2 linked regions of the Neobacillus sp. PS2-9 genome follow. The protein of the gene in region 1 interacts with the protein of each later gene in a pairwise test. Links are inferred from orthologs where the notes say so. Each region holds a gene or a part of one and is shown in the gene's direction. Other genes may lie near its edges. The genes, in order: pcrA and lpdA.

The links.
Region 2: the proteins of pcrA (region 1) and lpdA interact in binary tests that used the Escherichia coli proteins (3 or more experiments, as listed by UniProt). The link is inferred for Neobacillus sp. PS2-9 from one-to-one orthologs.

The regions. Positions count from the first base shown.
Region 1 is NZ_CP133269.1:4,893,092-4,896,384, reverse strand. Bases 210-3,171 are described here. They hold pcrA (DNA helicase PcrA), read left to right. Parts: upstream 210-537; coding sequence 538-2,805; downstream 2,806-3,171. Other genes in these bases: ligA (NAD-dependent DNA ligase LigA), read left to right, coding at 2,858-3,171; RCG25_RS24445 (heptaprenylglyceryl phosphate synthase), read left to right, coding at 210-462. Outside these bases: more of RCG25_RS24445, read left to right, coding at 1-209; more of ligA, read left to right, coding at 3,172-3,293. UniProt on the Escherichia coli protein: A helicase with DNA-dependent ATPase activity. Unwinds DNA duplexes with 3'-5' polarity. Translocates on single-stranded DNA with 3'-5' polarity. Initiates unwinding more efficiently from a nicked substrate than double-stranded DNA.
Region 2 is NZ_CP133269.1:3,715,296-3,718,626, reverse strand. The notes cover bases 41-3,040. They hold lpdA (dihydrolipoyl dehydrogenase), read left to right. Parts: upstream 41-832; coding sequence 833-2,248; downstream 2,249-3,040. Other genes in these bases: RCG25_RS18670 (DUF1885 family protein), read right to left, coding at 2,678-3,040; RCG25_RS18675 (hypothetical protein), read left to right, coding at 2,404-2,646; RCG25_RS18685 (dihydrolipoamide acetyltransferase family protein), read left to right, coding at 41-827. In the rest of the region: more of RCG25_RS18685, read left to right, coding at 1-40; more of RCG25_RS18670, read right to left, coding at 3,041-3,112; RCG25_RS18665 (DUF3055 domain-containing protein), read left to right, coding at 3,275-3,331. UniProt on the Escherichia coli protein: Lipoamide dehydrogenase is a component of the glycine cleavage system as well as of the alpha-ketoacid dehydrogenase complexes.

The DNA.
Region 1 (3,293 bases):
CCAGGTTTTGACCTTTATTTTGTACCGACCATTTTAAATAGCAATGATCCAAACTGGATTACCGGGTTGCATCATCAAGCAGTTAAAGAATATGGTGAAATCATGGATTGGGAAGAATTCGCTATGGAAGGGTACTGTATTTTAAACGAAGAATGTAAAGCGGCTAAACTGACATCAGCCAACGCTCAATTAACAACCGAGGATGTTAAGGCCTATGCAATGATGGCAGAAAAAATGTTTCAGCTACCAATCTTCTATTTAGAATATAGCGGCAAATATGGGGATCCTGCTGTAGTAGCGGAAGTTAAAAAGGTTCTTGAACAAACTACGTTATTTTATGGTGGGGGAATCACTACCGCCGAACAGGCAGTTGAAATGGCCAAGCATGCCGATGTCATTGTAGTCGGAAATGTCATTTATGACAATTTTGATCAAGCTTTGGAAACCGTAAAAAGTGTCTAATAGATATTTGCTTCAGAGCAAAATTAACGATATGATAAAAATAAGAACAAATGTTTGTAGATGGTGGTGGATAGAATGCAATTTTTAACAGACAAGCTATTAAACGGGCTGAACCCGGAACAACAGAATGCCGTGAAAGCAACAGACGGACCACTTCTTTTAATGGCAGGTGCCGGAAGTGGTAAAACAAGAGTACTAACGCATCGAATCGGTTACTTAATAGTAGAAAAGCGCGTCAATCCTTATAATATTTTAGCAATTACCTTCACGAATAAAGCGGCAAGAGAGATGAAAGAACGTATCGGAAAAATGATGGGTGGTGCCGCTGAAGAAATATGGATTTCTACCTTTCACTCCATGTGCGTAAGAATTCTGCGCAGAGATATTGACCGCATGGGCTTTAACCGCAATTTTACTATTCTTGATACAACAGACCAACAATCCGTAGTAAAAGGGATCTTGAAAGAAAAAAACATTGACCCGAAAAAATTTGACCCTCGTGCGATTCTGGGCTCAATTAGCTCGGCTAAAAATGAACTCATTGACCCAGAAGAGTTTAAAAAGACGGCAGGCGGGTATTTTGAACAAGTGGTCAGTGATGTATATGAAGAATACCAAAAACGGTTACGTAAAAATCAAGCACTTGATTTTGATGATTTAATTATGATGACGATTCAATTGTTTACTCGTGTACCGGAAGTGCTTGAATTTTATCAGCGGAAATTCCAATATATACACGTGGATGAGTACCAGGATACGAATAGGGCCCAGTATATGCTTGTTAAACTATTGGCTAATCGTTTTAAAAACCTGTGTGTCGTAGGGGATTCAGACCAGTCCATCTATAAGTGGAGGGGAGCGGATATTGCCAATATCCTTTCCTTTGAAAAGGACTATCCGAATGCAACGGTTATTTTACTAGAGCAAAACTATCGTTCAACCAAGAGAATTCTTCTTGCAGCCAACAAGGTAATAGAAAACAATATGAACCGCAGAGCGAAAAACCTGTGGACAGAAAACCCGGAAGGAAACAAGCTAGTTTATTTCCGTGCAGATAGTGAACAGGGAGAAGCGCAGTTTGTTGCGGGGAAAATTAAAGAACTAACAAGAGATCAGAATGTGAAGCTGTCAGATATTGCGATTCTCTATCGTACCAACGCACAATCCCGTGTAATGGAGGAAGTGCTGCTGAAATCCAATATTGAATATAGCATTGTCGGCGGCATTAAGTTCTATGACAGAAAAGAAATTAAGGACATGCTCGCTTATTTACGTCTGATTTCAAACCCAGACGATGACATCAGCTTACAGCGTGTCATTAACGTGCCGAAACGTGGAATCGGCTCCACTTCGCTTGATAAAATTGCCGATTTTGCAGCGATGCATGACCTTTCCTTATACCAAGCGTTAGACTCGATTGAATTAATTGGCTTAAGTCCGAAAATCACCAAGGCAGCAAGAGAGTTCCGTGATTTAATTAAAAATTACACGAATATGCAGGAATTCCTTTCTGTAACAGAATTAGTGGAAGAAATCCTGGATAAGACTGGATATCGAGAAATGCTGAAGGCGGAAAAGTCACTTGAAGCACAAAGCCGTCTTGAAAACCTTGAGGAATTATTATCCGTTACGAAAAACTTCGAGGATTCTAGTGAGGATAGAAGCTTGGTTGCATTCTTAACGGATTTGGCACTTGTTGCTGATATTGATTCACTAGATGAGGATGGTGAAAAGGCTGATACCATCACACTTATGACCTTGCACTCTGCAAAAGGCTTGGAATTCCCAGTGGTTTTCCTCATTGGCCTTGAAGAAGGTGTATTCCCGCATAGCCGCTCTCTTATGGAAGAAGCGGAGATGGAAGAAGAGCGCCGTCTTGCCTACGTCGGAATCACAAGAGCAGAGAAGAGCCTATTTATAACCAACGCTCAAATGAGAACATTATTCGGTAGAACAAATATGAACCCTGCATCAAGGTTTATCGCTGAAATTCCGGAGGATCTAATTGAAGGAGTAGAGCCGGAGAAACGTATGAATACGCCATTTAATTCTGGCGGAGGTAGAAGTTTTGGAGGCTCAGGGTCTTCCTTTGGACAAGCAAAAAGTACATTTAGTACACCAACTACCCCAAGAAAACCAGTGATGCGTCCAGTTTCAGCTGCTTCTGGCGGAGAGGATGTCGGCTGGAAGGTTGGCGATAAAGCAGAACATGGTAAGTGGGGAATTGGAACGGTTGTAAGTGTTAAAGGGCAGGGAGAGGGAACAGAACTTGATATTGCGTTTCCAAGCCCAGTAGGTATCAAACGCCTATTAGCTAAATTTGCACCAATTAAAAAAGCATAATCCTTCATGCTATAATCCATGAGTGGAATACCTTTATGAAAGGGCTGGATATATGGACCTTCTAATGGCTGAACAGAAAATCACGGAAGTAAGAAACTTATTAAATCAATATGGCTATGAATACTATGTGCTAGATCAACCATCTGTGCCAGATGCTGAATATGACAGGCTAATGCAGGAGCTTTTAGAGCTAGAGGAAAAGTTCCCAGAGTTAAAGACTCCAGACTCTCCTTCGGTGCGTGTAGGTGGTGTGGTTCTTGACGTATTTGAGAAGGTGGAGCACCGTACACCGATGCTAAGCTTAGGTAATGCCTTTAATGATCAAGACTTAAAGGATTTTGACCGCAGGATTCGTCAGGCTGTAGGAGACGACTTTTCCTACGTCTGTGAATTGAAAATTGACGGCCTTGCTGTTTCGTTACGCTATGAAAATGGTTTGTTCATTCAAGGGGCAACCCGTGGGGATGGAACCATTGGTGAGGATATCA
Region 2 (3,331 bases), 1.2 Mb from region 1 along the record:
ATGATATTGATGCCTTCTTAAGTGGAGGAGCAGCAGCAGCGCCACAGGCGGCACCACAAGCAGCAGAAGCAGTGGAGGAAGCTCCTAAGGCAGCAGCAGCACCAACTCCAATTCCACAAGGGGAATATCCAGAAACACGTGAGAAGATGAGCGGTATCCGTAAGGCGATTGCAAAAGCAATGGTTAACTCTAAGCACACTGCTCCACACGTAACTCTTATGGATGAAATCGATGTTACGAAACTTGTTGCACACCGTAAGAAATTCAAGGAAGTAGCTGCGGCAAAAGGCATCAAGCTTACTTTCTTACCATATATCGTAAAAGCATTAACAAGTGCATTAAGAGAGTTCCCTGCTTTAAATACATCTCTTGATGATGCAACAAATGAAATTATCCACAAGCACTACTACAACATCGGAATTGCAGCAGATACTGAAAAAGGTCTATTAGTTCCAGTTGTAAAAGATGCTGATCGTAAGTCAGTCTTCACAATTTCAAATGAAATTAATGAATTGGCTGGAAAAGCTCGTGATGGAAAACTTGCTCCAAATGAAATGAAGGGTGCATCTTGCACAATTTCCAACATCGGTTCTGCTGGCGGTCAATGGTTTACACCAGTTATTAACCATCCAGAAGTAGCTATCCTTGGTGTAGGTCGTATTGCAGAAAAACCAATCGTTCGAAATGGCGAAATTGTTGCGGCTCCTGTGTTAGCATTATCGTTAAGCTTCGACCACCGAATGATTGATGGTGCAACAGCGCAAAACGCAATGAATCATATTAAACGTTTATTGAACGATCCAGAACTATTGTTAATGGAGGCGTAAGAAAAATGGTAGTTGGAGATTTCCCAATTGAAACAGATACTATAGTCATCGGTTCCGGTCCTGGAGGATATGTTGCCGCAATCCGCGCTGCTCAGCTTGGACAAAAAGTGACCATTGTTGAAAAGGAATATATTGGTGGTGTATGTCTAAATGTTGGATGTATCCCTTCAAAAGCCTTAATTTCTGCGGGTCACCGTTATGAAACAGCTGTACATTCTGAATCTTTCGGAATTACAGCTGAAAATGTTAAGGTTGATTTTTCAAAGGTACAAGAATTCAAAGCTGGTGTTGTTAAGAAATTAACTGGTGGCGTTGAAGGATTACTAAAAGGCAATAAAGTGAATGTTGTTCGTGGTGAAGCGTACTTTGTAGATGCCAATACACTTCGTGTAATGGATGAAACATCTGCACAAACATATACCTTTAAAAATGCTATCGTTGCAACTGGATCACGTCCAATTGAATTACCAGCATTTAAATATTCAAAGCGTGTTCTAAATTCTACAGGTGCTCTTAATCTAAATGAAATTCCTGAAAAGATCGTTGTTATTGGCGGCGGTGTTATTGGGATTGAACTTGGTGGCGCCTATGCAAACTTTGGCACGCAAGTAACTGTTTTAGAGGGTGCCGATGAAATTTTAGGCATGGGAGTATTTGATAAGCAAATGGCTGCTCTTGTTAAGAAAACGATGAAGAAAAAAGGTGCGGAATTCTATACAAAAGCATTTGCCAAGGGTGTCGAAGAAACTGAAAACGGCGTAGTGGTAACATTTGAAACAAAAGGCGAAGAAAAGAAAATCGAAGCTGATTATGTTTTTGTAATGGTTGGCCGTCGTCCAAACACTGATGAAATGGGCTTAGAGGAAGCTGGAGTGAAGTTAAGCGACCGTGGCTTAATTGAAATTGACAAGCAATGCCGTACAAGCTTAAGCAATATTTATGCAATTGGTGATGTTGTTGCTGGTCCTCAACTAGCACATAAGGCATCATATGAAGCGAAAATTGCTGCTGAAGCGATTGCTGGTCATCCGTCTGAAATTGATTATTTAGGAATTCCAGCAGTTGTTTTCTCAGATCCTGAGTTAGCACAGGTAGGATATACTGAAAGTCAAGCAAAAGAAGAAGGCATCGAAGTGGTTGCTGCTAAATTCCCATTTGCAGCAAACGGCCGTGCGCTTTCTCTAGACAGTGCTGACGGTTTCTTAAAGCTTATTACACGTAAAGAAGATGGTCTTGTAATTGGTGCTCAAATTGCCGGAGCAAGCGCTTCTGATATGATTGCTGAACTTGGTCTTGCCATTGAAGCAGGAATGACAGCGGAAGACTTAGCGATGACAATTCATGCTCACCCAACACTTGGTGAAATTACAATGGAAGCTGCTGAAGTTGCCCTAGGCAGCCCAATCCATATCATTAAATAATAAAAATAAAAGTCCTTTCCGAAAAACGGAAAGGACTTTATTTTTTTTCAGCGAATTTTAATATAGAGGAGGTGTTAAAAAAATAACTTATGACCCGATTTTATTCATATACTTAAAACACCAAATGGATAAAGAGAAGTTGAGTGGTGATAAAAATGAGAGTATATATTGTCATGCTTTTACAATTTATTATTTGGAGCGGATTTACGTTTATTGAATGGCTTTCAAAGCATGATCAACTCATCTATAAAGTCATTATGTTTTTTGTGTTTTTTTACTTAGCATTTTTAATCGGAAATTATGTCACAAAGTCAGTCCGTAAAACCCTCTTTATTACCGCGTTAAGCTTAGTTATCTATACTTCATTTCATTATACAATGGCTCAAATTATGCATTAAAAAAGCTCCTATAGGAGCCTTTCGTTGCTTTTTATTTTCTTGGGTAATAATACATGACTCTTTCATTAAAAAGATGAAGCTCGCCTTGCAGCTTTTTAGCAAGAAATTTACAGAATTCATTTGCTTTTCCTTTATCTCCATAAGTGGATTGTTCAGGAAGAGTGACTTGTATGTATGTTTGTTCACTTATAACACCGTCATCATTTTGAACCGATTCCGTATCAACACCAATTAGTATGGCATAGTAACGTTCTAGATTGGCTTGTAAGTAAAACCATTTCCCTTTACCGTCTTCCGTTTCTTTGATGTCATAAGGAAAGGCAGATTCTCCAAATTCCCAGCTTACCTGATTGCCTGTTTTGGATGTAATATCTTTATAGTAATAAAATAATTCCTTAACCTCATCAATGGTTATCGTTTGTTTTGCAGATGAAGGCACGAGCTTAATAAATGCATTAACAGCCATCATCATTCCCCCCTATAGTCCGTAGTATATGCCCTTCTATTCTAGCACTGAATAAAAAGTGATGACAACAATTAGAAGAATTAAATTGTCATCATTTCTTGTTATTTTATTAAAAATGAATTATAATAATATTCTAAATATTTAATTAAAAGGAGGAGTCTTATGGAACTATTTGATAAGCTCTATGATGAGCATGAAAATGCAAAAGTGAGGTTCATT